DNA from 4 places in the Agarivorans aestuarii genome. Region 1 is predicted to be linked to each of the others. Evidence: predicted binding sites of a transcription regulator. Region 1 holds the regulator's gene; each other region holds the start of a gene.

Region 1 (7,889 bases):
GTCACAACGGCCTGCTTCAAAACCTTTAACTGTTTGGTCTGAAGTATCAAATACTACTGGAGTGTATTTCATACCGTGCTCACGGAAGTAATCCGCTAGGTTTAGTTCAGTGGTAGTACCAGATTGGATACAAACAGCTGCACCATCTAATTCTTTAGCTGAAGAAACACCCAGCTCTTTACTTACCATGAAACCTTGGCCGTCATAGTAGTTAACACCGGCAAAGTTCAAACCTAGTGAACTATCACGTGTTAGCGTCCAAGTAGTGTTACGAGAAAGGATATCAATTTCGCCTGATTGAAGTGCAGTGAAGCGCTCTTTGGCGGTAAGGGGAGTATATTTAACCTTAGATGCGTCACCTAAAACGGCCGCAGCTACTGCGCGACATACGTCTACATCAAGACCTTGCCAGTTGCCGTCAGCATCTGGGTTTGAAAAACCTGGCAAGCCAGTACTAACGCCACATTGTAAGAAACCTTTACTTTTCACATTGTCTAACGTTCCTTCAGCAGCGCTTGCGTTAGCAGCAAAGGCTAGTGCAACAGCAGCAACAGCAGCTTTAATATGCGTGTTTTTTAACATGTTTTCTTCCCTGTACAGTTTGTCTTCTATTGTGGGGTATATCACTCGAATAATTTGCTTGAGTGCTAATTTGAGCCAATAACAACATAAACATTCAAATATTGGGTGTCAACATTATTGTAACACCGTAATCGCGGTAGAATGCCGAATAACTGACCACTAGCGCAAAACTATTCAATATATATGAATATAGTATCAAGCCGGTAGACATTCTGGCTTATCAAGTTTTTATTGCGCTAGATCAAGATTAGCACAGCTGATGATAATTCCCTGATTTAGTTACCTTAAAAGTGTTAAAAGCGAGATATGCCGCAAAAGTTTGATTTTGAATGTCACAATGGAAGTAGAAACTAGATATTTTAGTTTATGTCGAAATTCCTACTAGCTAGTATGTTAATACTTAGTTAAAAGGCTGCGTGATGAACACTGTTACAACTTAAGTAGGATGGGGTCTTATGCTGTCTTATTATATATTTATAGTAGCTTGTACCTGAATCAGATGAAAAGAAGATGAATATGAAAAAAAATGTCATTGTTTTAACCGGGGCAGGTGTTTCTGCTGAATCAGGTATTCAAACATTTCGAGATGCAGACGGCTTATGGGAAAAGCATCGAGTAGAAGATGTTGCCACTCCAGAGGCATATCAACGCTCACCAGATTTTGTTGATCAGTTTTATAATCTACGACGTAAGCAGTTACAAGACGGCAATGTTCATCCTAATCCAGCTCACTTTGCCTTAGCAGAACTTGAGAAGCATCAAGACATCGAATTGCTAGTTATTACACAAAACATCGATAATTTACATGAACGAGCAGGCAGTAAGAATGTGTTGCATATGCACGGTGAATTACTAAAAGCACGGTGCCCAATTAGTAATCAGACAACCGTGTGGAAGGAAGACTTAGGTAGTGACGTGTTGTGCACCTGTTGTCAATTTCCGACGCGACTTAGACCTCATGTTGTTTGGTTCGGCGAAATGCCAATTGGTTTAGATAGAATTTATCACCAACTTAATCACTGTGATATATTTATGGCGATCGGTACTTCCGGTCATGTTTTTCCAGCCGGAGGGTTTGTTCACGAAGCTGCGAGCCATGATGCGCGCACTATTGAATTAAACTTAGAGCCATCGGAAATGCAAAGCGAATTTGGCGAACGTTATTACGGCCCCGCCAGCGAATTAGTACCTGAGTTTCTTAGTGAGCTCACTTCAGAACTAAGAGTTAATAATTGAAAAGAATTATTTTAGCGGGATTACTAGCAGCATTTTTGATTGCTTGTGAACAATCCCCAGAGCAGCAAGCACAATCACAAAATTTACCTCCACTGCACGAAATAGAAAATGTTCAACAGAAGAAGCAAACTTTTACCAACTTTCTTACTCCGCTAATAGAAGCAAGCAATAGCAAAATATTACAGCAACGCTCAGAAGTGGAAGCTATAGCCGCAAAGTTAGCTAAGAGCTCAGCCCTCTCAAACAAACAGAAACAAACCTTAAACGAACTTGGTGAACTATATCGAGTAGAGCAATCACTGGATGCGAACACTCAAATACAACAATTGTTAGTTAAAGTTGATTTAATTCCACCAGCATTGGTATTGGCACAGGCGGCGAATGAATCTGCTTGGGGAACCTCGCGATTTGCTCGCGAAGGTAATAATTTATTTGGTCAATGGTGTTATAAAAAAGGCTGTGGTTTGGTTCCGTTAAACCGTAACGATGGTGCTAATCACGAAGTAAGAAGGTTTAATAGTGTGTATGAGTCTGTAAGCGTTTATATGAACAATTTAAACAGTCATCCAGCTTACAAAGGCTTCCAGCAGCAACGTAATCAAGCTCGTGCTAGCGGAGAATTAAATGCGATAGAGCTCGCGACTCAACTGAGTAGTTATTCTGAACGCGGTCAAGCCTACGTTGAAGAGTTACAGCAAATGATGAGGGTTAACCAAAAAATTTGGCCAACCCGCACACCGATTATAGCGGGTTAAAGCTCAACAACTTGCACAATACCAGCCTGGCTTTGTTGGCTTGGCTGGTCTTCTAACTCTGGAGCATCAAAGCCAATGTCACCACCATCAATAACCCCGCTATCACGAGTTATTGATTTAAAGTCGAACTGTTGATGGTCTAGTAAGTGTGAAGGCACAACATTTTGAACAGACCTAAACATTGATTCAATTCGACCAGGAAATCGCTTTTCCCAGTCATTTAGCATTTGTTTAATTGCCTGACGTTGTAGGTTTTCCTGTGAACCACAAAGGTTACAGGGGATGATAGGAAAAGATTTTAGCTCAGCATATTTTTCCATATCGCTTTCTTTGCAATAGGCCATCGGGCGAATAACCACATGCTTACCATCATCGCTAACAAGTTTTGGTGGCATGGTTTTAAGCTTGCCGCCATGGAACATGTTTAAGAATAGCGTTTCTAGAATATCGTCACGGTGATGGCCAAGGGCTATTTTTGTAGCGCCAAGCTCAGTAGCCGTTCGATACAATATTCCACGGCGCAAACGCGAGCATAACGAGCAGGTTGTCTTACCTTCTGGGATCTTATCTTTAACAATCGAGTAAGTATCTTCTTCTACTATTTTGTATTCAATACCTAGGCCGTCAAGGTACTCGGGTAATATGTGCTCTGGGAAGCCCGGTTGTTTTTGGTCTAAATTAACGGCAACAATATCAAAGTGTATCGGGGCATGAGCACGCAAGTTCATTAGTATGTCTAGCATTGCATAACTGTCTTTACCACCAGATAAACAAACCATTACCTTGTCACCATCTTCAATCATATTGTAGTCGGCAATTGCCTGACCAACATGACGACGAAGTCGCTTTTGTAGTTTGTTGTGGTTGTATTGTTGTTTTGCTGTAACTGACATAGTGTGTTCCCAATAAAAAAGCGGGGCTATTATATAACCCCGCTTTGCTTAAGCAATGTTTTACGTTAGTTAAGCACTATCTATTTTTGAAAAGGACTCACAAAGTTTTGCGGTTTAAGCGCCAATAAATCACAGTCTAATTGGTCAATAACATGTTCAGCTGTATTACCAATAAGTGCCGCACTAAAGCCGCTTCTGCCAGAGGTGCCTAATATAACGATTTCAGCATCTATATCGTTTGCCACCTCGGGGATAACGTCATCGGGTAAGCCTTCTTCTAGATGTGTAGTAACCGCTTGTTCAAATTGTTCTTCTACAAACTTATTGAGTGCGGTTTTGTGGAACTCCATGACGTTCTTGTTGTACTTAAGCGGGTCAAAATCTGGTAACTCTATGGCAATATTCACCGGAGCTGCTGGATAGGCAGTAACTACATGTAAATTAGCATCGAGTAACTTGCTTAGATCTTTTGCTTCATTTGCTATTCGTTCATTTAACTTGTGATGCTCTTCGTCTTCGGCACCAGCGTGTATCGCAGCAACGATCTTGCCTTCCGTTGGCCAATCATGCTCTTTTACCATCAATACTGGCGTAGGGCATTTGCGCAAAATGTGCCAATCGTTAGGTGTGAAAATAATAGACTGTAAAGTTGGGTGGGGGTGTGTCGCTTTCACCACTAGGTCGTGACCAAAGTCGAGTACTTCTTCAATGACACTTTCGTATAATCGATTATTCCAAACTACCTTAGTTTCTATTTCTATACCAGCGGTGTTTGTTGCAGCAATTACTTCATTTAACCAAACATTACGCTCCTCTATAACGCCTGAGCGCATTGCTTCACGTTCTTCGCCTGAGAGCATGGAGGTCATTTCGTAAGAAAAGTCATAAATAGTGAGTAGAGCTTTGATTTTTGCCTTGTCTTCTTTTTGTGCAAGAAACACTGCACGAGACAAAGCCGCCTGGGTGTCGTGAAGGGGGTCGATAACCACCAAAATATTACGATACTTAATCATAAAGCAGCTCCTAGAATCGTCTGGAATAGCTACTTAACTTTAGCTCATTTTGTAGGAAATAAATTAGAGATAGTTAACACTGACCTAGATTTTTTTACCATAGATTGATGTAAATCAGGTCAGTGTTATTAGATACTTAGCTTTGTTTGGTACCAGCTAGTTGGCGGAGAGCGTCTCGGTCTGTTATTGAGATATACTTGCCTTTTACTCCAATCATATCTGCTTTTTGGAAACGACCAAGTAAACGGGAGATGGTTTCTACAGTTAGCCCTAAATAGTTGCCGATATCACCACGCGTCATTGTTAAACGAAACTCTCTAGGCGAGAAGCCTCGTTCAGAAAATCGTTGCGATAAACCGTTAAAGGCAGCTAAGCGTTCTTCAGCATTTTTCTTGCTTAGTAACAAAATCATCTCTTGGTCTGCAACAATTTCGTTACTCATTAAGCGCATCATTTGACGGCGTAATTTTGGCATGGTGGCAGACAATTCATCCATGGTATCAAACGGAATTTCACATACCATCGATGTCTCTAGCGCTTGCGCAAAACTAGGGTGTTCTTGGTTATTAATGGCATCGAAACCAACTAAATCTCCAGCTAAATGAAAACCGGTAATTTGTTCATCACCTTGCTCGGTAATGGTATAGGACTTAATTGTGCCAGAGCGGATGGCGTATAAGCTTTTTAACTTATCACCAGCAGCAAATATTTCTTCACCTTTCTGTATAGGCTTTTTACGCTCAATAATACTATCTAAGCGATCTAGCTCTGTCTCGTTAAGAGAGAAAGGGATACATAACTGGGCGATACTGCAATCTTGGCAGTGGATTTCACATCCACCAGTTTGGATTCTTTGACTAGCTTTTGGGTTAATGCTCATACTCAAACTATGCTATAGGAGTTCGAGGCAATTCTACTCTTTATGTAATAAGTTTTCTAGATCTATTGCTACAACAATGTAACAACTTGGTAGATCCCCAGACATAAAACACTCAATCCTGAAAACACTTGTAATATTCGATTTGTCATTAGTTTAGTCAATTGTTGGCCCAGTAATACAGCCAGCAACATCACACTAAATGTACCTAAACCAAAACTAAACATCACGCCTGCTCCGTTTAGCCAATGTGCTTGGCTAGCACTTAATACCAGAGTTGAATATACCAAACCACAAGGTAGCCAACCCCATAACATGCCTAAAGGTAGGCTGGCTACTGGATGTTGTAGTGCTAACATCTTACTTGCCCTAGGTTGTACCTTTGACCATAAACCTTTTCCAAGTTGTTCTAGGGGAGTAAGAATGGACCACCAACGAGTAAGGTGGATGCCCAGTAAGATGAGCATTATTGCAGCAAACCATTGCAAACCAACCAACATATAAACCGAGCGATGAACTTGGCTAATGGCTTGAATAGAGCCGGCAACAATAGCACCGGCAATCGAGTAGCTTAGGATGCGGCCTAGGTTAAAACCGATACTTACTAAAAACTTATTGGAGGAATTGTTTGCGCGAGACCCTAAGATGCAAGCGATGCCGCCACACATTGCTATGCAGTGCGTGGCGCCTAATAAACCAGTGATAAATGCAGCAGCAAAATCAGCTTGGGCGATCATCGTCATGTTTGCTCTTATTTTTATCGTCAAACAGTATGTTGATACCTTGGCGGTCTAAGTCTTCGAATTGTTCGCTTTTAACAGCCCAGAAAAAAATACCAATTCCTACACATACAAAGATGAGGGCGATGGGGATCAAGACAAATATAATACTCATTGCTTGTTTAACCTTAAGGAATTAGTGAGTACCGCCAGGGATGATAACGACATGCCAATAGCGGCCATATAGGGTGTAACTATACCTGCTACTGCCAAGGGCAATATCAGGGCATTATACCCCAAGGCCCACGCGAGGTTTTGCGCAATAATCTTTTTTGTCTTTTTAGCAAGGTCCATTGCAGTAAGTAAGGTAGTAAGTTTGCTGCCGAGCAACACCGCGTCTGCACTAGATTTTGCGATGTCGGTGCCTAAACCCATAGCAACCGACAGCGGTGCAGCAGCCAAAACTGGGCCGTCGTTTACTCCATCGCCAAGCATTAACAGGTGAGGGGACTTTTGCGTTTTAGTTCTAACCACTTCAAGTTTTTGCTGAGGTAAAGCGCCGCTGGAGATGTCGGTGATATGTAACTGTTTTGCAACATATTCCACTTGTGCAGAGTCATCTCCAGTTAACATTGAAAGCGAGATGTCTCGAGTTTTTAAACCTTGAGAAAACCTAACAGCGTCTTTTTTGATGGTATCTGAAAGATAAACTCTGGCAGCTAACTTATCATCGACCATTAATACTAGTTCGAGCATTCCAGCTTTTGGTTCGGCTGGTTGACCACAAAAGGACGCTTTACCTAGTTTGAGCTGTAAGCCTTTTACCTCTCCACTTAAACCTAAGCCAGTATGGTGTTCTATATTTTTTGCCGTGTAGCTCTGGTATTCGCTAAAGGCATTGGCAATTGGATGGGAGCTTTGTGCTTCTAAAGCACCAATCAAGTTAAGCGTTGTCGTCTCATCAACATCATCACGGGTATTAACGTGTTTAATTTGTAGCTTGCCCTCGGTAAGTGTTCCTGTTTTATCAGATACCACTGACGTGACTTTAGCCAGGCTTTCTAATACGTGCCCACGTTTAACCAATAAGCCTGTTTTAGACAATTTATGGGTGGCCGCTGTCAATGCAGCAGGTGTTGCTAACGATAAGGCGCAGGGGCAAGTAGCAACTAAAACAGCAAGGGTAATCCAAAAGGCATCTTCTGGTGAATGAAAATGCCAGTAGGTGTAGGTGAGCGCGGCGATCACCAGCAAACCAAAAACAAAATAGCGGGCTACGCTATCGGCTATTGTTGCTATCTTAGGTTTTTCGCTTTGCGCCTGCTCTTGTAAACGCATGATATTAGCGATAAAGGTATTTTGCGATACCGCTTCTACTTCTAAATGAACAGTTTGTTCATGGTTAATCGTACCGGCAAATACCTTGTCACCGTGCTTTTTAGTAATAGGTAGTGATTCGCCAGTAAGTGAAGACTCATCAAATTCACTTTCTCCAAACACCACTTGTCCATCGGCTGGCACCACCTCGCCAGGCAAAATGACGATGATGTCTGAATGTTTAAGCTGGCTCGCTGCAACCTTTTGTTGTTGACCGGACTCATCAATCCGCATAGCCAACTTAGGCACTAACTTAAGCATATTAGAGCTGGTTTCACTGGCCTTGCGTCTAGCACGCAACTCGAGCAAACGGCCAAGCAATAACAAAAATGTGAACATAGAAACCGATTCAAAATAGACTTCACCAGTGCCGTTTACCGTGGCATACAGTGACGCACTATAAGCGCCTAATAATGCAATGGACACTGGTACATCCA
Region 2 (7,889 bases), 290 kb from region 1:
CATCTTCCGCAGGCTTTATTGATTCACTAAGCCCCGAAGTTGTGATCCATAGTAGTGGCGCATTCAACCGTTTTAACTTTCCCCATAACGCTGTGCTAAACCGTTATGGGCAGAGTACTCAATACATAACGGGTCGAGATGGCGCAATAAAACTTGAAATTGATGACCGTTCATACCAAGTTTATCCATATAGATATTTGAAATTGAGTCCGTGGTACCAACAAATCATCAGTTGGTGATTTGGCTATAAACCGCTAAACTAAGGCAATTTTTCCGATGGAATAACTCTGTTCTTATGATTCCAGATACAGCTACGAATACAAAAGCTAACTTTCTCCGTTTATTAAGCTACGTTAAAGACCGTAAAATTGGTTTAATTGTCGCCATTATTGGCATGATAGGTTACGGCGCCGTAGATACGCTTTTTGTTTACTCTATCAAGCCGCTGATCGATGAAGGTTTGTCCGGTAAAAACCCGGCAGTGTTAACTTACATGCCGATCTTTGTATTAGGCATTGTATTGTTGCGTGGTATTTGTGGTTTTGCCAGTAGCTACGGTATGTCTTGGGTGGGTGGTCATCTAGTGATGAAAATTCAACGCCAGATATTTAATCATTTAATGCTAATGCCAGTATCGTTTTTTGATAAAAACCCAACAGGTACGCTGATTTCAAAAATCACCTATGACTCTAACCAAGTGAGCACGGCCGCCACTGCAAGTTTAGTGAATTTAGTGAGAGAAAGTGCCACCATTATTGGCTTGCTGATCCTTATGTTCTATAACAGCTGGCAGCTGTCGTTAATCTTTTTTGTAATCGGTCCACCAGTGGGATATGCAATCAATTTGGTGAGTCGCCGATTCCGTAAAATTAGTACTAACTTGCAGCACGCTGTGGGTAACGTGACCACTACCAGTGAGCAAATGCTTAATGGCCATAAAGAAATATTGTCATTTGGTGGTCAACCTAAAGAAGAAGCTCGTTTTAATAGTGCAAGCAACATGATTCGTCGCCAGCAAATGAAAATGGCAACAGTAAGCGCTATCGCCAACCCCGCTGTACAGTTTATTGCATCTATTGGCTTGTCGATTGTACTGTTTGCCGCATCATCTCCTGAGCTGGTGGCAGAACTAAGCCCTGGTACCTTTACCATCATTGTTACCTCTATGATGATGTTACTAAAGCCATTAAGAGTAATTACCCAATTAAATAACGATGTACAAAGAGCGATGGCTGCTTGTACCAGCTTATTTACCGTAATGGATATGGATACCGAAACTGATACCGGTAGCCATGTCACTAAACGTGCTAAGGGTAAAATCAACTTAGAGAATGTTGAGTTCAAGTATCCCACCAAAAATGAGATTGTGCTTAAGGGTATTAATCTAAGTATTGAAGCAGGGCAAACCGTTGCTTTGGTAGGGCGCTCTGGTAGTGGTAAATCAACCATCGCGGGCTTGTTGCCCAAGTTTTATGAAGTGAAATCTGGGCAAGTATTACTTGATGATATCCCTGTTCAAGATTACCAACTCAAAAACTTGCGTGAGCAATTTGCGCAAGTTTCACAAACTGTCCACTTATTTAGCGGCACCATTGCAGAGAACATTGGCTATGCCAATGAGAATGCCAGCCGAGAAGACATTGAGCGTGTGGCAGAGATGGCCAATGTAACTAGCTTTGTAGAAAAATTTGAAGAAGGCTTTGATACAGTGATTGGCGAAAAAGGAGTGATGCTCTCTGGTGGACAACGCCAGCGCATAGCGATTGCTCGCGCCTTATTAAAAGATGCGCCAGTACTGATTCTAGATGAGGCCACCTCAGCGCTTGATACCGAGTCAGAGCGAAAAATTCAGCAAGCAATTGACAGAGTATGTTCTGATAGAACCGCCATTGTGATTGCTCACCGCTTATCAACCATTGAAAACGCAGACATGATTGTTGTTCTTGATGAAGGTGTAGTGATTGAGCAGGGCAGCCATGCGGAGTTAATGGCTAATCAGGGTGACTACTACCAACTACATCAAATTCAATTTGGTGAAAAGTAAGCAGTGAAGTTTTGGTATCAAGCTAAGCAGCAACATTGGATAAAAATTATTTTATTGCTGCCGCTTAGCGGCTTATTTTACCTAGTGGCTAACGCCCGTCGTTTAGCCTTTAAATGGTCTTGGCTTAAAAGCTATCGCCCACCAGTTCCTGTGGCCATTGTGGGTAATATCAGTGTTGGTGGAAACGGCAAAACACCCGTTGTATTAGCCTTGGTTGAAGCCGCGAAGCAGCGCGGTTTTATGCCCGCGGTTGTTAGCCGTGGCTATGGCGGTAAAGCACCGCACTATCCTTTTATTGTTAATGCTACAAGCCAGTCCTCAGAGTGTGGTGATGAGCCTTTGCTCATTCATCAGCGAACTCAGTGCCCTGTGATCGTTGACCCAAACCGCAGTGCAGCTTGTAAAGTAGCTGTCGAGCAGGGCAGTGACCTGATTATTTGTGATGACGGAATGCAACACTATGCCTTGCAACGCGATATAGAAATTGCGGTGATTGATGCTCAGCGTGGCTTAGGCAATGGTTTGTGTTTACCTGCTGGTCCTTTACGAGAAACAGCCTCTAGGCTATCAATGGTAGATCTGCTTGTGAGTAACGGCGAACCACTGTTTAATGCTCATAGTCACTTATTACAGTTGCAGGCCAGTGGTTTACGCCGCGTGAGGGATCAGCAATTAGTGAAGGATGTTACAGAGTTTGAAGCAGCTATTGCAGGAATTGGCAATCCAGCGCGCTTCTTTGATTCACTTGAAGGCTTAGGCTTTGACTGTAAGCAGCGAGTCAGCTTAGATGACCACAAGCACCTTAGTGAAGAACAACATAAAGAACTCCTTGAAAAACGTATAATCATGACAGAAAAGGATGCGATTAAATATCGTCATACAGCAGGTGATGAGTGGTATTATTTACCCGTGGATAGCATGCTGCCTGATGCGTTTTATCAGCAATTTTTCTCATTGTTACAGGAAAAAATTCATGTCAGTTGAACATAATTTGTTAGAAATCGTTGCTTGCCCCTTATGTAAAGGTAAGCTGCATTACGATAAACCCAATAACGAGTTAGTGTGTAAGTTTGACCGTTTAGCCTATCCCATTAAAGATGGCATTCCGGTTCTATTAGTTAATGAAGCTAGAGAAATGTCGGCCAACGAGTTACCACAATGAAATTTATAGTGGTTATTCCAGCGCGCTATCAGTCTACCCGTTTACCGGCTAAGCCACTGCAAGATATCGCCGGTAAAACGATGATTGAAAGAGTCTATCAGCAGGCCTGTAAATCAGGTGCAGAACGCGTCGTTATTGCAACTGATGATCAACGTATCGTAGATGTTGCTCAGAGCTTTGATGCCGAGGTTGTTCTCACTTCCGCCTCTCACGAATCGGGTACTGAGCGTTTGGCGGAAGTGTGTGAAAAATTAGCATTCTCAGACGATACCATCGTTGTAAATGTTCAAGGTGACGAGCCACTAATTCCACCAATGGTGATATCCCAAGTCGCCGGTTTGTTAGAAGATGCGCCCGAAGTAAAAATGGCGAGTTTGTCGGTGCCTATATATGAGGATACAGACATTCATGACCCTAACGTTGTTAAGGTTGTGTGTGATAAAGACGACCACGCTTTGTATTTCAGCCGCTCGGCGGTGCCTCACGAAAGGGATGGGGACTGGCAATGCGAAATGTATTCTCGACATATAGGAATCTACGCGTATCGCGCTCACTTTGTTGGAGAATACCTGCAGCTTAGTCCGTCTCCCATTGAGAAAATGGAAAAACTAGAGCAGCTACGTGTTCTGTGGCACGGTTATAAAATCAAAATGGCTAGAGCCATCGAAACACCGGCTCATGGGGTAGATACTCCAGAAGATTTAGAGAAAGTACGCGCATTATTCGGCTGATCTTAGCCATTAGTAATTGAGATAATATGAATTATATTCCTTTAAATGAGCACAAGAAGGCCTGGATCTTTAGACGTGCTGATCTACCTATTAGCAGTGAAGATTGCGCCGCAATAAAACCGATGACGGAAACCCGAGCTAATTTATTGTGGAAAGACTTAGTCAGTAAACAAGTTGATCACCCAGACTTTTTCCGTAAAGGGGATTGGGCATTTAGTATAGATACCTGGAGTGGGCAGGGTAACTGGGAAACGGTATGGGATAGCGAGCAGCTAGACTTACCCGAAGAGTTACTGGTTCATCTTAATTGGCAAGATAATACAGTGGTTTATTATTGTAATGACCAACGTAATGTTATTGAAACTACTTGGGCTGTTTTTAAGCGATGTTGGAAAAACTTTTTGTTTATGGATGATGGTGCTTTATTGATTGCGAAAAAGCGTACCGAAGTCGCCCAGTTCCTTGCCAATGGTAGCTATCAATTTGGCAATAAGCCTGCTTAGCTGATGGGTTAAGAGCTAATAAAAAACCGAAGCAAGTGCTTCGGTTTTTTTATGGCGCTAAGTAAGAAGTATTACTTGAACGGACGGTGTGGTTCACCAGTATATAGCTGACGAGGACGACCGATACGTTGGGTTTCTTCTTCCATCATTTCTTTCCAGTGGGCTATCCAGCCTACTGTGCGAGATAGCGCAAAGATTACAGTAAACATGCTTACTGGAATACCAATTGCCTTAAGAACGATACCTGAATAGAAATCTACATTCGGGAATAGTTTTTTCTCTTTGAAATAAGGGTCAGAAAGCGCGATACGTTCTAATTCCATCGCTACGTCTAGTAGTGGATCATCGATGTTTAACTCGTTGAGCACTTCATGACAGCTCTCACGCATTACTGTAGCGCGTGGGTCATAGTTTTTGTAAACACGGTGACCAAAGCCCATTAAGCGGAATGGGTCATTTTTGTCTTTAGCGCGCTCAATAAACTCAGGGATACGATCTACTGAGCCAATTTCTTCTAGCATGGTTAGACACGCTTCGTTGGCACCGCCGTGAGCAGGTCCCCATAGACAGGCGATACCAGCAGCGATACAAGCAAACGGGTTAGCGCCTGACGAGCCCGCTAAACGCACTGTAGAGGTAGAGGCGTTTTGCTCGTGGTCAGCGTGCAAAGTGAAGATACGGTCCATTGCTCGTTCAACAACAGGGCTTACCTTATATTCTTCAGTAGGTACTGAGAACATCATATTAAGGAAGTTAGCAGCGTAGCTTAAGTCGTTGCGAGGGTAAACAAACGGTTGGCCAGCGGAATACTTGTAGCTCATTGCTGCTAATGTCGGCATCTTCGAAATCAAGCGGTAAGCTGCAATTTCACGGTGACGCTCATTAGAGATGTCCATCGAGTCGTGGTAGAAAGCAGACAATGCGCCTACTACACCCACCATAATCGCCATAGGGTGCGAATCACGACGGAAACCTTGGAAAAAGTGGATTAACTGCTCGTGCACCATGGTGTGGCGCGTTACAGTGGTTTTGAAGTTCTCATATTGCTCAACGTTTGGTCGTTCGCCGAACAAAAGAATGTAACAAACTTCAAGATAATCAGCATGTTTTGCTAGGTCCTCGATTGAGTAACCTCGGTGTAACAAAATACCTTGCTCACCATCAATATAAGTGATTTTTGATTCACATGAAGCTGTCGCTAAGAAACCTGGATCAAAAGTGAAATACCCTTTCTTACCTAGTGTACGAACATCAATTACGTCATGTCCTGCTGTACCAGACATAATCGGCATCTCGTATGCCTCTTGGCCTGGCAGCGTTAGGGTGGCTTTATTGTCAGCCATAGCACGTCTCCCTTGCTTGTTCTAATTGTATTGTTTTTTTGGATACAAAGCGCAGCACATTCTCACCTAGATCAAGGTCCAATGTCAATTGGCTCTGGTTGTGAAATATGGTGACTTATAGCGTTTATGTTAAATTTTCGATTTAAGTTGGCTGTTTCGTTGCGCTAAATTAGCTAAATGAAGGAAATGTTAATTGTATTTGTATAATGTGGGCGTTATACTTTCTTCGAAGTATGGCGCTAGTCCGAGCATTTTTTGCGCAATATAAATGTTAGTTTTTATACTTTAGTCTTAATTTAGGCCTTAAGTTCACAAAATTAACATTATCGCAACTCGCTGCTCTGTCCAGAGCCTCACTTTATAACCATAATAATACTCAAGGACCTGAGTGGGCAGAGAATCGTGAAAACAAAACAAAGACCAGTAAACCTCGACCTACAAACCATCAGATTTCCCATTACCGCAATTGCGTCCATCTTGCATCGTGTTTCCGGTGTGATTACTTTTTTCGCCTTGGCTATTTTGTTAGGCCTACTTGCTGAATCCCTTCAATCAGCAGAAGGTTTTGCGAATGTGCAATCCATTATGGATAACTTCTTAGTGAAGTTAATCATTTGGGCAAGTCTTAGCGCGTTGATGTATCACATTGTTGGCGGAATACGCCACTTGATCATGGACATGGGCTATTGGGAAGAACTAGATAGTGCCTCATCTAGCGCTAAAATCTCATTCATTATCACTGCTGTACTGGCGGTACTAATGGGAGTAATCGTATGGTAACTAATGCTGCAACTTTTGGCCGTAGCGGCGTACATGACTTTTTGCTCATTCGCGCAACCGCCATTATTTTAACCCTATATACAATCTACTTGCTTGGCTTCTTCGCATTTAATGATGTGACTTATCAGTCTTGGAGTGGATTTTTTGCTTGGCTTCCAACCAAAGTATTCACCTTACTTGCACTTTTATCGATGCTAATCCATGCCTGGATTGGTTTATGGCAAGTGTTAACTGATTACGTTAAATGCACTGCATTACGTGTTGGTTTACAGTTTTCTTTAACAGTTCTGGCGCTAATTTATGTTGCGACCGGCCTGTTTGTTATTTGGGGGTAAGTCGAGTGGCAATTTCTATTCGAGAGTTTGACGCCGTAGTAATCGGTGCTGGCGGCGCGGGAATGCGTGCTGCTTTACAAATTTCTGAAGAGGGCAAATCTTGCGCTCTGATTTCAAAAGTATTTCCAACTCGTTCTCACACTGTATCTGCTCAGGGTGGTATAACGGTTGCGTTAGGTAATTCACACAAAGATAACTGGCAGTGGCACATGTACGATACCGTTAAAGGGTCTGACTACATCGGTGACCAAGATGCCATTGAATACATGTGTAATGTAGGTCCAGAAGTTATTATTGAATTAGAAAAGATGGGTTTGCCATTTTCTCGGTTTGATGACGGATCAATCTATCAGCGCCCATTTGGTGGACAGTCTAAAGAGTTTGGCGGCGAGCAAGCTGCTCGTACTGCTGCAGCTGCTGACCGTACCGGCCACGCCTTGTTACATACGCTTTATCAGCAAAACGTTAAAAAGAAGACCACTATATTCTCTGAGTGGTATGCCTTAGATTTAGTAAAAAATGCTGACGGTGATGTTGTAGGTTGTACTGCAATGGATATCGACAGTGGTGAAGTGGTTTACTTTAAAGCTAAAGCAACCGTATTAGCTACTGGTGGAGCAGGGCGTATCTTTGCTTCAACCACCAACGCCCACATTAATACCGGTGATGGGGTGGGCATGGCGTTGCGTGCTGGCGTACCAATCCAAGATATGGAAATGTGGCAGTTCCACCCAACCGGTATTGCTGGTGCCGGCGTACTAGTGACCGAAGGTTGTCGTGGTGAAGGTGGTTACTTATTAAACAAAGACGGTGAGCGCTTTATGGAGCGTTATGCTCCAAATGCTAAAGACTTGGCAGGCCGTGATGTTGTTGCTCGTTCAATGATGACTGAAATCCGCGAAGGCCGTGGATGTGATGGACCTTGGGGCCCACACATCAAACTTAAGATGGACCATCTAGGCGAAGAAGTTCTAGAGAGCCGCTTACCGGG
Region 3 (7,889 bases), 2.1 Mb from region 1:
TTTCATCGCTCAACGCTCTTCAATTAAGCCTAACAAGCGTTGTTTAAGCAAACTGCTAAAGTCGTTACGCATTGCTTGGTCAACCATCGGTTCTACACAATTAACCGTAAGACTTAATGCGCCAGCGACACTCTGCGCGCCAAGCCAAAATATGGCCCCTACCAAATGCTGAGCGGCAGTAAAATAGTATTGCTGGGGAACTAAACCAGAACCTTCCAAAGAGTCAAACACCAGCTCTAAAGGCCCAAGATTAGATAGGTGTAAGCAATTGAACCTGCCAGCCACTTGTTGCATTTCATCATCGGCGCGGCGTGGTGCCTGCGCCTCCCACCAATTGTCGTTACACGACACCAAGTGCAGACCAGAGTCGACTTTCTCTTTATAGGCCTGTTTAATTTTCTGAGCGCGTTGCCAAAAGCCTTGCGATGAATCGTTAGCCACTTCAAAAGAAAACATAGAAACATAACAAGCCAGTTCTTGCTGATTTACCGGTGGTTCAACTATTGGTCGAACATTGGCATTACCGCCTGCACTTACTTTACTCACTGGTGAGCGAGCAATCTTTGCGGCTACTTCAATCGCTGCGCAATAAAGAGTAATAGTTAGGCTCACTTGATGCTTACGGCTTATCGCTAATAAACGCTGAGATTGTTGCTGGCTAAAATTCAACAGCTCCAGTTTATTCTGTTGGTTTTGCGTTAAACCAGCTTGGTTTAGCCATACTCCTGCTTGAGCCGGACTAATCGGAGTGGCAAAAGGGTTATCGTCAGGCGAGTACTCATCCATGGCCAAGGCTTGGTGAACGCCAGCGCGAATACTTAAGCGCTGAATATCTGGCACCATTTGTTGAGCCACTTGCTGGTGCCGCTCTAACCACTCAGCTAACAAAGAAGCCGCCGACAAGCCATCACAAATACTGTGATGCATGCTAATCACCAGAGCCGATTGCTGCTGACCTAACAAAACCGATACCCGCCAAAGCGGACCGCCAACGTTGAGCGGAGTATTAGTTTGTTGCTGCATGGAGTCACGCAGTGCTCGGGAAAATGGCAGCTTGCTTTCATCAATCTCCGCCACTTCAAGTTCTGGCTGGTTAGAACACTCTTGCCACTGCCATTGCTGCGCCACTTGTTTTAAACACAGTGACAAAAACGGGTGGCGAAGTTGCAATAACTGATGGATTCGCGGAATAAAGTGAGTGTTTATCTTACCTGTCACTGTCACCGCATTCACCACCAACATGGCACCCGTGCTGGTTAACTCGGCAAACAAAGATTCAGTTTTTCCCAATTGGCGAATCGTCATCATAACCCCCTAAAGCAAGTAAACTGCAGATAACTCAATAAGCAGCAATCATTGCATAGTTGGTGCTTTCACTTTCACTATCTGGATCACCATGTTGAGTATTAAGGCTAAAGCCATCACACTAAATATGATCGCCATCGCACTTGGGCTCGGCATAAAGGCAGTTGTTAAGCCACCAACGGCTAAGGCGGTAAGGGTCATCTGCGTTGTGCCACTTAAGGCAGACACCGTGCCAGCTTGCCCCGAAAAGTGTCCAAACAGACCAGATTGAGAAATAGGATAAATAGCTCCTACGCTAATGCTGATCAAACTCATCGCTACTATCACCCAAATTAACGTGCTTGCATGAGTGAGCAATATAAAGGCTGCAATAAAAGGCAGCAACGACGCTAGCAGCAAAATGTGTTGCTCTGGCCAGCGACCGTTAAAGCGGCGAGTAAAAGCACTGCCCAAAGCCAAGCCTGCAGCAGGGATTATCATCACTAAACCAAAATCATCAGCCGACAAACCAAAGCCATGCTGCAATACAAAAGGTGCGCTACTAATCATGTACATCAAACCAATGCTGGCGATCCAAGCAAAGCTAGAGTAATGAATAAAGTGGCGATCGAAGGCCAAGCTTAAGTAGTCGTTTGCCACACGGTTCAAGTTTAGCGGCGGGCCAACTTCTGTTTGGGTTTCTGGCAATAGCTTGGCAGCAATAATCAGTAAACTCGCGCCAGCAATACCTATGATCACAAATAGATAGTGCCAGCCCCAATAAGCCGTCACTATGCCGCCTATAACCGGACCTAAAACGGGAATAACCGACGCCGCCATGCCCAACCAAGCAAAACCATGCTTTAGCTCTTTACCGCGGTAACTGTCACTAATTAAACAGCGGGCCAGTATTTGGTTACTGCCTGCGCCTAAACCTTGAATAAGTACACCAGCTAATAACAAATCAAGATGATTAAAGCCCAAAAAGGTGAGTAGATTACCCAGCAGGAAGACTGCCTGCCCCATCCAAAATACCCGTCGCCTGCCATAACTATCGGCTAGCGGGCCATAAAATAGTTGGGATATGCCTAAGCCTAAAATAAACACCACAATAAGGCGCTGCACTAAATGCTCTTCTACCGCAAAATGCGTGGCCATTTCTGGTAAGGCAGGCGCCAGCAATCCATTGGTTAACTGGGAACAAGCAATAAAGGCAATAGAAAAAAACAGCGGGACTCGCGAATAGCTCACTAATAAACTCCAATACATCAGCGTTCTTCATTGTAAAACAAAGCCAAAAGCGGATAATCATTCATCAAAGACATGATTTATTTCCCAGCAGGAAACAATTAATCAAAGAGGCCGAATATGGATTGGTTGAACGCGGTGCAAACTTACGTAGCAGTGGTGGAAAGCAGCAGCTTTGTGCAAGCAGCGCAGCAACTCAACATTACTACCTCAGCCTGCAGTAAACGCATCTCTTGGTTAGAGTCACAATTGCATTGCCAATTGCTATTACGTACCACTCGCAGGGTGCGCACCACCGAGCAAGGCCAGCAGTTTTATTTGCAAAGTTGCGATTGGTTAAGCCAGTTCAATAATATGCGCCAACAACTTGGCCCCTCTAGTCTTGGCTTAACAGGCAGCCTCACTATTGGCGCTCCTGCGGTGTCGGGCAGTTTATTTGTGACGCCCTTAATAGCTTCGTTTTTACCAAAGCATCCGCACCTTAATATTGAGTTATTAGAGGTAGAGCCAGGGGAAATTCCAGATTTATCACTCGACATTGTAGTAACGCGCCAGTTAGACAATTTTGATAGCACTAGCTATCGCATGCTGCATCTATTTAATTACGCGGTGAAGTGTTTTGCCAGCCCCACATTTTTAGCCGGCTGCGGCCCAATACAAAGCGCAAAGCAACTGCAAGCTCTACCGCTATTGTTGGTGCAAGGGCAAATCAAAGCAGGCGGTGTAAAACTAAATGAAGGCACTGTGCTTAACCAAGCTTGTCGCTTTGTTACTCATGACCCTATGGCAGCCATTCAAGCAGCTGTTCACCATATGGGCGTAGTATTAGTATCAGAAGATCTGGTACAACAACATCTATTAGACGGGAAGTTAGTTGAAGTGCTACCCGGCTTATTGTCTGAGCAACGCAGCGTATGCGCCTATTATCCAGCTCAGCGTTTCGAAAACCCCAATATCAGCGCCTTTTTACAGCACTTACGTGAACAAAGCCAAGGCGGTACTCCGCTTAACTAATTTCTATTTGCTGCTTTTCACTCACCTTAGCAACAGCTTTGGGCGCTTTAAGCATTAACAGGCCGTTGACTAATTCAGCGCTAATATCCTCAGCTTGAATTGCTTTACCAACATTAATGTTTCTGCGGAAAAAGCCACTGCGGCGTTCTTTACGCAGTACACTGTCACCCTGCTGTTGGTGTTGCTGCTCAATTTTGGCTTGAATGCTCAACACACCATCGTGTAGCTGCACATCAATATCTTCCTTAGCCACACCAGGTAACTCGGCAACAAATAAGTAGCTATCTTCTTTGTCGATGATATCGACACGCGGTTGGAAAAACCCATCATCACGCATGGCAAATTGTGGGCTAAAAAGCTGCTCCCATAAATGGTCTTCTCCAAACCAATGATCTCTAGGTAACATGTTCATAATAAGCTCCTTAGTTAGAACCAACACTAAACAACAGCTTACTCAATTTAATTTTAGTAGAGACAAACTGGCCTAACAGGAAGTTGAGGCCAAAATAACTAGCGAGTTTGACCTAAAGCAAACTCATCGATAACTATTATTTTGAGGCTAAGAAAAGGTACAAATTATGCGGTAGGAGACGGGCATAAAAAAACCGCTAGCCAAAGCTAGCGGTTTAGGATGTAACAAGCGTTAGTTCGAGTCACGAGTTAAAAAGGCAACTACGGGGTAGTTTACTCGGCCGCTTCAACATCTGATTCGCATTCTTTTGCTTCAATATCTTCACTGATTGGAAGGCGCACAAAAAAACCTTTACCAGTTGCAAAACAACGCATCGTTTGTTGTTGGTCTTGTTCCATTTAGATAAATCTCCTAAGTTGTTGCAAGGGTGAAAAAGTTAAATGTTATGTTTAATTTCTCGTTATATTTTGCTTATTGCCACTTGCGTAAGTAAGGCTAGCTAGTGAATAAAAATTGCACAAGAAATAATCAGTAAAAATTCCATTTAGCCAAACATTTCTTGATCTAGCTCAGTCTTGCGGGAGGTAATCTATAGGCTTTTGCTAGAAATGTGAAGTACTAATTTACCACTTTGGGGATGCAAGCCAAATCCACAAAAAATAATACCCATAAAAAACAACAACTTAAAAACAAGGCAAAATATAAGAAAATATTACTTATAGCTTTTTGGCATGTATAAAATGTGTTTTATATCTGTTTGGCTATATTCGGGTTAAGCCGAGAAAATAACAATAGATGAATCAGTTACTTACACCGAGCTATCATTCAAACAAAGCCTAGTGAATAATTATTCAAAATAGTAACTAATGACATAAAAGACAGTTATAAAACTAGAGCGCAGGCCGCTCACAGGCTAGGCTTAGCGCTTTTTGATTTTTACGAAATCGAAGAAAAGCCATAATGCAATAATGGTTGCCGACACCACCACGCCATATTCTAGATAAAGGTGGATATAACCGAGAAAAAAGCTTACTGCGGGTAAAACTAATACAAGCATTAAGGCCAACAACAAATAGCCCAAGATAATCTCCTCTTTTTTTAGGAGTATATCCTGATGATTTACCCTCAAGCCATATCAAAATTAACATTTCGTGAAGGTTTTAATCTGCTGGGAATTAAAGAAGAAGAAATAGCGGTTTAGAAAACCTGATTTGATAATACTAAAAACAGCAAAAGCCTAAGTTTATTTACCCAGAGCTGGCTATAAAGTAAACACCGGCATTGCACTTAGCATCAACAGTGCTCATCAAGATAGATGGCCAGTTACTCAAAGTAAGACTTTAGCTGCAGCTGTACGTGGCCATCTTTCCATACTGTGGTGTCGATTTGCGTTTTGCAAATTGCACACAGCGTTTTGTTCGACAAGGTTAAGTGGCCCGACAAACGGTTACCTTTGGCACGAAACAACAAGTTATTTTGCGCTTGCCAGCGCACTCCACCACGCCAATTTGCACGCCATTGCGGCACTTGCTGGTAACGTAAAAATTCAGATTGCTCGGTAGTATTAGTAGGAAGCTGATTACTGCTAGCGCTGCGAGCACTAAAATGCTGTTCTTGTAACCAATTAATATCATTGAATAAATCACTAGAAGCTTGAGGTTGTTCGAGCTCGTTCTCAACACTAAAGTCGAGCGCCAGTTTAGGCTTTGCCTGAACCATGTTTGCCAACACCAATACTGCAATCATTAACGATAATGCAATACCCATAACAACCTCCAACGCAACGTTAGTTTAGTGAACTACTTCCTCTTATGGTTTGGTTTACATCTCGCACCTTGCCAAGCTTGGTAAGGTGCTTTTATTAAAGAGTAGTAGACGCAATGGGTTCTTGCTATTTCCATGCCACTACTAAGCTTTTACACAGGTGCGCGTTACATTCTGCTAACTTTATTCAACCTAGGCATAACCTATCACACCGATAAACTTTACAAATTGGTTTGACCAATGGAAATAAGCGATACTTTTGTGCGAAGTTACTTGACTGTTAGGCCGTAGTTTTCTTTCATACACACCAAATGCGAAAAATTAGCTAACATGCAGTAGCTAACAAACATTTAATATGCAGCGACGTGTTGCCAACACAGCAACTCAACATAACAACCATTAGCAGGAACACACTATGCAAATCGGAATACCTAAGGAGATCTTCGACCAGGAGAGCCGGGTAGCCGCCACCCCAAAAACCGTAGAGCAGTTGCTTAAACTAGGCTTCTCTGTGGCAGTGGAAAGCGGTGCAGGAACAGCAGCCAGCTTTAATGATGATGCTTATAGCGAAGCAGGCGCAGAAATTGTAAGCAAAGAGCAAGCATTTCAAGCTGACCTCATCTTTAAGGTTAACGCTCCACTAGACGGAAGCGACAACACCACCGACGAACTTTCTCTTATAAAGGAAGGCGCAACGGTAGCCAGTTTTGCATGGCCTGCACAAAATCCAGAATTGCTTGAAAAATTTAAAGCAGCCAAGGTTAACTTATTAGCCATGGACATGGTGCCACGGATTTCTCGTGCTCAATCATTGGACGCACGTAGCTCGCTAGCCAACGTAGACGGCTACCGCGCAGTGGTAGAAGCAGCCAACCACTTCGGCCGCTTCTTTACCGGTCAAATTACAGCTGCGGGTAAAGTACCACCAGCTAAAGTATTGGTAATTGGTGCAGGTGTAGCCGGTTTGGCTGCCATTGGTACCGCTGGTAGCTTGGGCGCCATTGTTCGCGCCTTTGATACTCGCCCAGAAGTAAAAGAGCAAATTAACTCTATGGGCGCCGAGTTCCTAGAGCTTGATTACGAAGAAGAAGATACTGGCAGCGGTGACGGCTACGCAAAAGAAATGAGCGCAGCCTTTATTGAAGCCGAAATGGCCTTGTTCCGCGAACAAGCCAAAGATGTAGACATCATCATTACCACCGCATTAATTCCAGGCCGCCCAGCACCAAAGCTGATTTTGGCCGACATGGTTGAATTAATGAAGCCAGGTAGCGTAATTGTTGATTTAGCAGCAGCCACTGGCGGTAACTGTGAGTTAACCGAGCCTGGCGAAATTGCCGTTAAGCACGATGTAACCATTGTCGGCTTAACCGATATTTCTCGCCGTTTGCCTGCTCAAGCTAGCCAACTTTACGGCACCAACTTAGTAAACCTACTTAAGTTACTTAGCCCAGAGAAAAATGGCGAAATCAACATCGACTTCGAAGACGAAGTTTTACGTGGCGTAGCCTCGGTTAAAGATGGCGAAATCACTTTCCCACCACCAGCAATTCAAGTAAGTGCTCAGCCTCAAGCCGAAGCACCAGCTGCAGAGCCGGCTCCAGTGGAAGAAGAAAAACCAAGCAAGCCTTGGCTAAAACCAGTGCTAGCAGCAGCCGGTGCAGCCGCTTTTGCTTGGGTAGCCGACGCAGCACCAGCAGACTTTGTACAACACTTCACTGTGTTCTTGCTGGCTTGTGTAGTGGGTTACTACGTAGTTTGGAACGTAACACATGCCTTGCACACTCCATTAATGAGTGTAACCAACGCCATTAGCGGCATTATTATTGTGGGCGCCTTAGTCCAGATGAAAGCCGACACCTCCTGGGTAGTACTACTGCTCTCGGGTATCGCCGTGCTTATCGCCACCATTAATATCGCCGGTGGTTTTACTGTGACTCAGCGGATGCTGAAAATGTTCCGTAAAGACGACTAAGGAGAAATAGTCACATGTCTCAAGGTATAGTTTCTGCAGCGTATTTAATCGCTGCCCTATTGTTTATCTTCAGCCTAGCCGGCCTAAGTAAACAAGAAACCGCTCAGCGCGGTAACATCTTTGGCATCATCGGTATGGTTATCGCCGTACTCGCCACATTAGCTAGCACCCAAGTAACCGGCGGTAGCTGGA
Region 4 (7,889 bases), 140 kb from region 1:
TACGCCCGTTTGGCCTTTAAGCTTGGCGGTGCTAATTACCGTAATAAGGCCTGAAGTTTCATCTAAGCTAAGCTCAATAGTTACCTTACTTAACATTAAAGGGTGGCATAAAGGGATCAACTCAGAGGTTTTCTTAGCTGCTTGAATCCCAGCTATGCGCGCACAAGCAAATACATCGCCTTTATGTTGTTCACCATTTACCAAACTTTCTACGGTTTGCTGATTAACTTGCACCAAAGCCTGCGCCTTAGCGACACGACTAGTCTCGGTCTTTTCTGAGACGTCCACCATAATTGCTTCACCAGAAGCATTAATATGCGTAAAGTCACTCATCATTTTTGACCTATATGAGGCACAAAATTACAGGGTTTGTGGGTGCTATTTAGTTGCTCCAGCAAAATTTTCTGCCATGCAGTTTTACAGGCGTTGGTTGAGCCAGGAACACAAAAGATCACTGTTTTATTGGCAAACCCGCCTAATGCCCGACTTTGCACCGTAGACGTTCCAATCTCGGTATAAGAAATATGGCGGAACAATTCTCCAAAACCTTCAATGTCTTTATCAAACAATACACTTACTGCTTCTGGAGTATTATCTCGTGCGGTAAAACCGGTGCCTCCGGTAGAAATAACACAGTCTATTGACGGGTCAGCAATCCAGTTACTTAATATGGCTCTAATTTGATAAACATCGTCAATAACAATTTGTTTATCAGCAAGTTTGTGACCGGCTTCTGTTAGTGCTTCAGCCAAATAACGCCCTGAAGTATCAGTATCTTCATCGCGTGTATCGGAAACGGTTAATACCGCGATGTTTAAGAAGGTTTGCGTATCGTTGGCCAGATGGCTCATTATGATTCTCCAACTTTATCTTGTATATGTTGCCACTGCTCGGGAGTATTGGTATTTACCATTGCAGATGCTAATTGTTTTGGTATTTCAATTTCAGTGGCTTGAATAAGGTTTAAAAAAGCTTTTATTGACCTTTGCTTTGCCACTGGCAAAGACAAAACATCATCTAAACAGGACAAATTCTTGGCATTAGCTTCAACAATTATAGGGAAAACACTATTTGAGAAATAGTAATTACCAGGTTCAGTTTGGTGTTGATTTATAATCACATCAAGAACTTGCATATTGAGTAAGGGCATATCAACAGGGATAAACAGGCAAAACTGTTGGTTAAGGGTTTGAAGGCATGAAAGTATGCCGGACAGTGGTCCTTTCGATTCACTAGAATCTTTGATATGACGAAACTCAGGATAGTTGCCGCTCACATAACATTCGTTATTTAATGTCTCTTCAAGCAAACTAAGCCTAGATTTAAGTAAACTACTCCCCTGCCACTGTAGCGCTGCTTTATCGCTTCCCATTCTCTGAGATTTGCCGCCAGCGAGAACAACTCCTGTTAACTTTACTAGGGAATTTGAATGCATTTGATTACAAGCTTGAACGACTTAGTAGGCTAATAATGCCTACTAAGCGTTTAGATGAAAAGATTTATCGTGCTAACTTATTGGTCTTTATCCCATTTGGACAAAACCGCTAAAGAAACCACTGCTACACCAATGAATCCCATTACAAAAATGGTTGGCATGGCTGCATAGCCCAAAACATGCCAAAAAACTGATTCCAAAGTACTCATGTGTTTTCCTTATTTTACTACCAGCCTTCAACACCACTCATATCCGGTAACCGGTGAGCAATGCCTTTGTGACAATCAACACAGGTCTTTTCCCCGCTAGCTAACGCATCTGAGTGTTGCGCAACACTGCGAGGACGCTGCTCTGAGAAATCCATAAATTCAAACTCGTGACAATTTCTACACTCTTGAGAATCATTTTGGCTCATACGATGCCATTCGCGCTCTGCTAAATACTTCCGGCGCTCTTCAAATTTCTCTTGAGTGTTAATCGTACCCATAGCAAAGGCTACCAGCTCTTTACTTGCCTGAACCTTACGTACAATTTTGTCAGTCCAGTTATGTGGAACGTGGCAATCCGAACAAATAGCACGCACACCTGAACGGTTTGAATAGTGAATAGTTTCTTGTATCTCAGCTACGATTGGCGCGTGACAACCAGAACAGAACGCTTCGGTATTAGTTGCTTCCATACCAGTGTTAAACGCACCCCAGAATAGAATACCGCCTGTAAAACCAAGCGCTAGCACAACACCCACAGCAGCTTTGCTGGGAGTACTGAGTTTGCGCCAAAATGCCTTCAATAACTTCATAATTTAGCCTCTGGTTAAACTAATGCTTAGCGTAAAGACTCTACGCGTTCGTATTCGTTTTCAATCAACGGGGCCGCTTCATTTTGAGGCACGTGGCATTGCAAACAGAAGTAACGGCGAGGAGACACATCCGCCAATACTTGCCCGTCGCGCGCTTCATAGTGAGTTACACTAATTTTAGTTGCCCCACTTTCTCGGGCATTTTTCCAGCTATGACAAGATAAACACTTATTAGCGTTAAGGCTCATCTCGTAATGACGAATCTGGTGTGGGATCAACGGTGGTTGAAACACATAATCGGCATCATAGGGTTTGTCTTGTTCAACCACTGACTTTAAGCCAGCTGCTGAGCTTTGGGTATTTAGCTCGGTGTCGCCCCTCAGTGAAGCTACACCACCATTACTTACGTAGTCATTTGCGACTACTACTCCGCAAAGCAGTAAACTGCTTAATAGACCAGATAATAAAACTCGCATTTTCATAATACTCTCTCCGCCACCTTGGCAAATATTTCTTAGCGAAGCATTGAAAGCGAGGGGCTTTCAATGCTTTTAATAGCGTTAAACCTTAGCTAACTTAACAGCACACTTCTTAAAGTCGGTTTCTTTAGAAAGCGGATCTGTTGCATCTAGGGTCAATTTGTTGGTGAGCTGCTTGGCATCAAACCAAGGCATGTACACTAAACCCTTAGGTGGACGGTTACGGCCACGAGTTTCAATTCGTGATTTAACTTCACCGCGGCGTGATTGAATCATCACTTCATCACCACGTTTAAAACCACGTTGTTTTGCATCTTCTGGGTGGATAAACAATACCGCATCAGGGAACGCTCGATATAGCTCTGGAACTCGGCGCGTCATAGAACCTGAGTGCCAATGTTCTAATACGCGACCAGTGCTTAACCACAGATCGTATTCTTCATCTGGAGACTCAGCCGCAGGTTCGTAAGGCGTAGCAATAATTAGTGCCTTGCCATCGGGTTTACCGTAAAAGTTAACCTCTTCACCAGCTTTTACATAAGGGTCAGAGCCTTCACGGAAACGCCAACGTGTTTCTTCGCCATTAACCACAGGCCAGCGTAAACCACGTACTTCATGGTAAGTATCAAATGGTGCTAGATCGTGGCCGTGATCGCGACCAAACTCAGCGTATTCTTCAAATAAACCTTTTTGAACGTAGAAACCAAAATCTTTTGCTTCGTCATTGAGCTCGGCGTTTACTTGTTCAACAGGGAATTGATCAACTACGCCGTTACGGAACAAAATGTCGTATAAGGTTTTCCCTTTATATTCAGGTTTTTTAGCTATTAACTCTGCAGGCCACACTTCTTCAACCTTAAAGCGCTTAGAAAATTCAACCAATTGCCATAAGTCTGATTTAGCTTCACCCGGTGCAGATACTTGCTGGTGCCAGAATTGGGTACGACGCTCAGCGTTACCGTAAGCGCCCTCTTTTTCTACCCACATTGCTGTTGGTAAAATAAGGTCGGCTGCTTGGGCAGTAACTGTTGGGTAAGGGTCGGATACCACGATAAAGTTTTCAGGATTGCGGTAACCAGGCAAACCCTCTTCATTTATATTTGGCGCGGCTTGCATGTTGTTATTACACATAACCCAGTAAGCGTTCAGCTTGCCGTCTTTAAGCATACGGTTCTGCAATACAGCGTGGTAACCAGGTTTAGGCGGAATGGTTCCTTCTGGTAGCTTCCAAATGTCTTCTGCAATTTTGCGGTGTTTTGGATTAGCCACTACCATATCAGCTGGCAAGCGATGCGAGAAAGTACCCACTTCACGGGCGGTACCACATGCAGATGGCTGGCCAGTTAGTGAGAATGGGCTGTTGCCAGGCTCTGAGATTTTACCGGTTAACAAGTGAATGTTGTACACCGAGTTGTTTGCCCATACCCCACGAGTATGTTGGTTAAAGCCCATGGTCCAGTACGAAGTGACTTTAACATTTGGATCGGCATAATCTTTCGCTAGCGCTTCCAATTTCTCGGCAGGTACGCCAGAAAGCTTCGCCACCGCTTCGACATTATAATCTTGCAAAAATTCGCGATATTCGTCGAAACTCATATCGGTCATTTTTCCTGAATCAGGGTTAGCCGCAGCTTTTTGTAATGGATGCTCTGGACGTAGTCCGTAGCCAATATCTGTTTCACCGCGTTTGAAGTGAGTATGTTTGTTTACAAAGTCCCAATTAACTTTGTCATTCTCGATGATGTAGTGCGCGATGTAGTTAAGAATTGCCAAATCGGTTTGTGGCGTAAACACCATGCCGTTATCAGCTAATTCAAAGCTGCGATGTTCAAAGGTAGACAGTACGTGAACTTTAACGTGTGGCGCAGACAAGCGGCGATCGGTTAAGCGAGACCACAAAATTGGATGCATTTCAGCCATGTTTGAGCCCCAAAGCACAAACGAATCTGCAGCTTCAAGGTCATCGTAACAGCCCATAGGCTCATCAATACCGAAGGTGCGCATAAAACCACCAACAGCCGAAGCCATACAGTGACGCGCATTAGGGTCGATGTTGTTAGTTAAAAAACCGGCTTTATGAAGTTTAGCAGCAGCGTAACCTTCCCAAACGGTCCATTGGCCAGAGCCAAACATACCTACTGAAGTTGGCCCCTTATCGGCAAGTGCTTTTTTCCACTTCTCAGCCATAATATCGAAGGCTTGATCCCAAGATACTGGAGCAAATTCGCCATTTTTATCAAACTTGCCGTCTTTCATCCGTAACAAGGGCGTTGTTAAGCGGTCTTTGCCGTACATGATCTTAGAAAGGAAGTAACCCTTAATACAGTTAAGGCCTTTGTTCACTGGAGATTCTGGGTCACCTTGGGTGGCAACCACTTTGCCGTTTTGAGACCCCACTAATACGCTACAGCCAGTACCACAAAAACGACAAGGAGCTTTATCCCATTTCACTTTTGTTTCTTCTGACGAAGTAATTAAGTTGGTGGCACTTGCTGGCAAACTAATACCGGCAACGGTGGCTGCGGCACTTACCGCATTCGCTTTAACAAACTGTCGGCGAGTCCATTTCATGATACTTCCTCATTAGCTGGTTCAAATTGGTGAAATACTAGGTTGCTGCTTAGTACTGCTTCCAATTTTCCGATGTCTTCTAGGGTGGTGACGATGTTATTGCGTGTCTGACTTTCGATAGAAACAACGATTTTCCCCTCGGGGTTAAAACCGTGTACTTCTAGTCCTTCCAGATCGCTAATTTGGTCGATGACTTCTTTAATACGGTCTGGTTGGCACAACACCACCGCACTACTAATATGGTACTCTTCGTTCATCCAACTTCCTTTATTTCAATGGCTTGGCTTGGACATACTGAAATACAAGCACCGCAACTGTTGCAGTGCTCAGAATTAATTTTTACCTCTGCTTTTCCCGCTAGTAATGGCTTAATGCTAATGGCCCTTTGCTCACAGGAATCACTACACGTTCGGCAATAAACACCGTTTTGTGCCAGACACTTAGAGGCATTAACGTCAACAGAATTAGACCAAGCAGGTTGCTGCTTCGGGTGAAACAAAGACTCGGGGCAAGACGTTGCACAGTCGTAACAAAATGTGCACTCACCTTTGGTGAAATCAACTGCTGGAAAACCGCCATTACCCTTAACAATAATCTGTTCAGGGCATGCTTTGACGCATTCTCCACATTGCGTACAACCAGACTCTATTGTCTTCTGTAACCAAGGTAGAGAGTGATGTTGTTTACTGCGAAGCGCTTTGTTAGTACTAAACATACGACGTTTAGACAGGTCTACAGACATCAGTTTTCCTTACGAAATCAGGCTTTAACATTACTGGTAAAACCACCCTAAATTTCTTGGGGTTAAGCGTAAATTTTATTAACAATCAAAAACATACCCCTTAAGGGGTGTTTGCTCAAATGATTGATTTAGATCAAGTATAGTGCGTGATTTCTATCACGCACTAAAACTTATCCGCCTATTGATGCGAGATGTGGAGTAGCGCCGGTATTACCGTCGTGAAGGAAATGACTAACTTTTTTAGTTTGTAATGCATCTTCAATACGCTTACTTAATACGTCTATTTGAGATGGGTTTTGCAGTAAGTCGCGGAGCTCTACTCCCTCTTCCCCAAATAAACACAAATGCAGTTTACCTTGAGAAGAAATGCGTAGGCGATTACAGGTAGCACAAAAATCCTTGGAATAAGGCATGATAAGGCCAATTTTGCCGGCGTAATCAGGGTGCTGAAAGACTTGAGCAGGCCCAGCGTTATGCGCTCGAATTTGCTGCTCCCAACCTTCGTTGAGTAGCAGTTGTTTAAATCCAGAGCCAGCAACATGATGTTTGTGGAAATAATCGGGCTGATCACCCATTTGCATTAACTCAATGAAACGGACTTCAACCGGGCGGTCTTTAATCCACTCCAAATACTTTCGAAAGTTTTGCTGGGCCATCTGCTTTATGAGCACAGCATTGAGTTTTACCGCAGTAAAGTCTTGCTCTAGTGCTGCATCAATTCCGGCCATCACTTTAGTGAAAGTTTTGGTACCGGTGATTAACTCAAACTGACGTGGATCTAAACTATCAACACTTACATTTACATGAGTAAGCCCCGCATTACGCCAGCGCTTAGCGTTATTCGCCAGTTTAAAGCCGTTGGTAGTCATCGCAAGTTGCTGAATGCCGGTAGTATTTGCGCATACTTCCATGATCTCGACTAAATCTTTTCTTAGGCTTGGTTCTCCGCCGGTAAGACGAATTTTGTTTGTGCCTAATTTAGCGAAGCATTCAGCAAGCTGAGCTATCTCAGATAAATTGAGATTACTATGGGGCGTTTCGCAATGATAACCATCAGGTAAGCAATAGTTACATTTGAAGTTACATTCGTCGGTAAGCGACAAACGCAAATAGAAAAATTTTCGGGAAAATGAATCCGATAACATAAATCAACCTTTCCAAATGCGGGAGGCAAAGCCATTTCTGAACTCTACCCTGCTTAGTCGATGCTAAGGGCCTAAACGCCATATCATTGTGACTTAGGTCGATTTAGACTTCGGTGATACTTTAATGCTATGCAATAAATCTTAATTTGTTAAGTGCTTTCTTAAACGGTTACACTTGCTTTGTGATATTAGTTGGATAAGCTTGTTGAATTAAAAGGACTTATTTTTGAAACGTTTTTTTGGTAAACGCTCGATTGGCACAGCGGTAATCCGCTTGTTAAGTGTGATGATGTTTCTATTTGCCCTAGTGGCGATTGGCTCCTTAACCACATTAGTAAACAGTCTAAATGATGCAGAAGCGATAAATATTGCTGGGTCTTTGCGTATGCAGAGTTATCGAATGGCACACGCCTTAAACGTTTACGACAAACAAGTAGAACGAAAAATGCAGCAGTTTGAGACCTCACTAAACAGTGATGCATTAACTAAGGCTGCAAAACACAACGATGTGATCGCGCAGCGTTACCTCGAAGTAAAACAACGTTGGGTACAGCTTAAACCTTTTGTTATCGAAAAGAACATTGATGAATTTGACCACGAGATCGTGGGATTTGTCGACCTAATCGACCAATTTGTAGCAGAAACTCAGTATAACTCCGAATCCAAAGTCTTCTCTCTTACCCTGCTTCAATTAATCGCTTTTGCCATCATTACATTT

The links. The regulator FNR, encoded in region 1, switches genes on or off when oxygen is low (the NO sensors DNR and NnrR bind a similar motif). The targets are predictions, from matches to a motif close to TTGATCTAGATCAA.
Region 2: gltA (citrate synthase) is a predicted target of FNR. The motif match lies at 5,845-5,858, and genes of this name have one in related genera.
Region 3: K5609_RS01235 (Hsp20/alpha crystallin family protein) is a predicted target of FNR. The motif match lies at 4,066-4,079, and genes of this name have one in related genera.
Region 4: napF (ferredoxin-type protein NapF) is a predicted target of FNR. The motif match lies at 6,150-6,163, and genes of this name have one in related genera.

Annotation. Positions count from the first base shown of each region.
Region 1 is NZ_AP023033.1:2,323,510-2,331,398, reverse strand. Features, by position in the region: gene K5609_RS10880 (amino acid ABC transporter substrate-binding protein) at 1-582, opposite strand, end outside; gene cobB (Sir2 family NAD+-dependent deacetylase) at 1,099-1,818, shown strand; gene K5609_RS10870 (glucosaminidase domain-containing protein) at 1,815-2,573, shown strand; gene ttcA (tRNA 2-thiocytidine(32) synthetase TtcA) at 2,570-3,466, opposite strand; gene uspE (universal stress protein UspE) at 3,547-4,479, opposite strand; gene fnr (fumarate/nitrate reduction transcriptional regulator Fnr) at 4,616-5,359, opposite strand; gene K5609_RS10850 (sulfite exporter TauE/SafE family protein) at 5,428-6,099, opposite strand; gene ccoS (cbb3-type cytochrome oxidase assembly protein CcoS) at 6,077-6,250, opposite strand; gene K5609_RS10840 (heavy metal translocating P-type ATPase) at 6,247-7,889, opposite strand, start outside.
Region 2 is NZ_AP023033.1:2,616,309-2,624,197, reverse strand. Features, by position in the region: gene K5609_RS12205 (DNA internalization-related competence protein ComEC/Rec2) at 1-239, shown strand, start outside; gene msbA (lipid A export permease/ATP-binding protein MsbA) at 296-2,044, shown strand; gene lpxK (tetraacyldisaccharide 4'-kinase) at 2,048-3,028, shown strand; gene K5609_RS12190 (Trm112 family protein) at 3,018-3,206, shown strand; gene kdsB (3-deoxy-manno-octulosonate cytidylyltransferase) at 3,203-3,937, shown strand; gene K5609_RS12180 (DUF2947 domain-containing protein) at 3,964-4,440, shown strand; gene gltA (citrate synthase) at 4,512-5,783, opposite strand; gene sdhC (succinate dehydrogenase cytochrome b556 subunit) at 6,183-6,563, shown strand; gene sdhD (succinate dehydrogenase, hydrophobic membrane anchor protein) at 6,557-6,898, shown strand; gene sdhA (succinate dehydrogenase flavoprotein subunit) at 6,904-7,889, shown strand, end outside.
Region 3 is NZ_AP023033.1:258,528-266,416, reverse strand. Features, by position in the region: gene K5609_RS01250 (condensation domain-containing protein) at 10-1,308, opposite strand; gene K5609_RS01245 (multidrug effflux MFS transporter) at 1,354-2,553, opposite strand; gene K5609_RS01240 (LysR family transcriptional regulator) at 2,653-3,546, shown strand; gene K5609_RS01235 (Hsp20/alpha crystallin family protein) at 3,539-3,958, opposite strand; gene K5609_RS21805 (hypothetical protein) at 4,231-4,356, opposite strand; gene K5609_RS01230 (hypothetical protein) at 4,878-5,039, opposite strand; gene K5609_RS01225 (hypothetical protein) at 5,282-5,725, opposite strand; gene K5609_RS01220 (Re/Si-specific NAD(P)(+) transhydrogenase subunit alpha) at 6,138-7,697, shown strand; gene pntB (Re/Si-specific NAD(P)(+) transhydrogenase subunit beta) at 7,712-7,889, shown strand, end outside.
Region 4 is NZ_AP023033.1:2,465,243-2,473,131, forward strand. Features, by position in the region: gene moaC (cyclic pyranopterin monophosphate synthase MoaC) at 1-336, opposite strand, end outside; gene moaB (molybdenum cofactor biosynthesis protein B) at 333-851, opposite strand; gene mobA (molybdenum cofactor guanylyltransferase) at 851-1,435, opposite strand; gene K5609_RS11565 (TIGR02808 family protein) at 1,513-1,644, opposite strand; gene K5609_RS11570 (NapC/NirT family cytochrome c) at 1,662-2,234, opposite strand; gene K5609_RS11575 (nitrate reductase cytochrome c-type subunit) at 2,261-2,710, opposite strand; gene napA (periplasmic nitrate reductase subunit alpha) at 2,795-5,284, opposite strand; gene K5609_RS11585 (chaperone NapD) at 5,281-5,541, opposite strand; gene napF (ferredoxin-type protein NapF) at 5,538-6,026, opposite strand; gene moaA (GTP 3',8-cyclase MoaA) at 6,197-7,171, opposite strand; molybdenum cofactor riboswitch at 7,161-7,299, opposite strand; gene K5609_RS11600 (type IV pili methyl-accepting chemotaxis transducer N-terminal domain-containing protein) at 7,398-7,889, shown strand, end outside.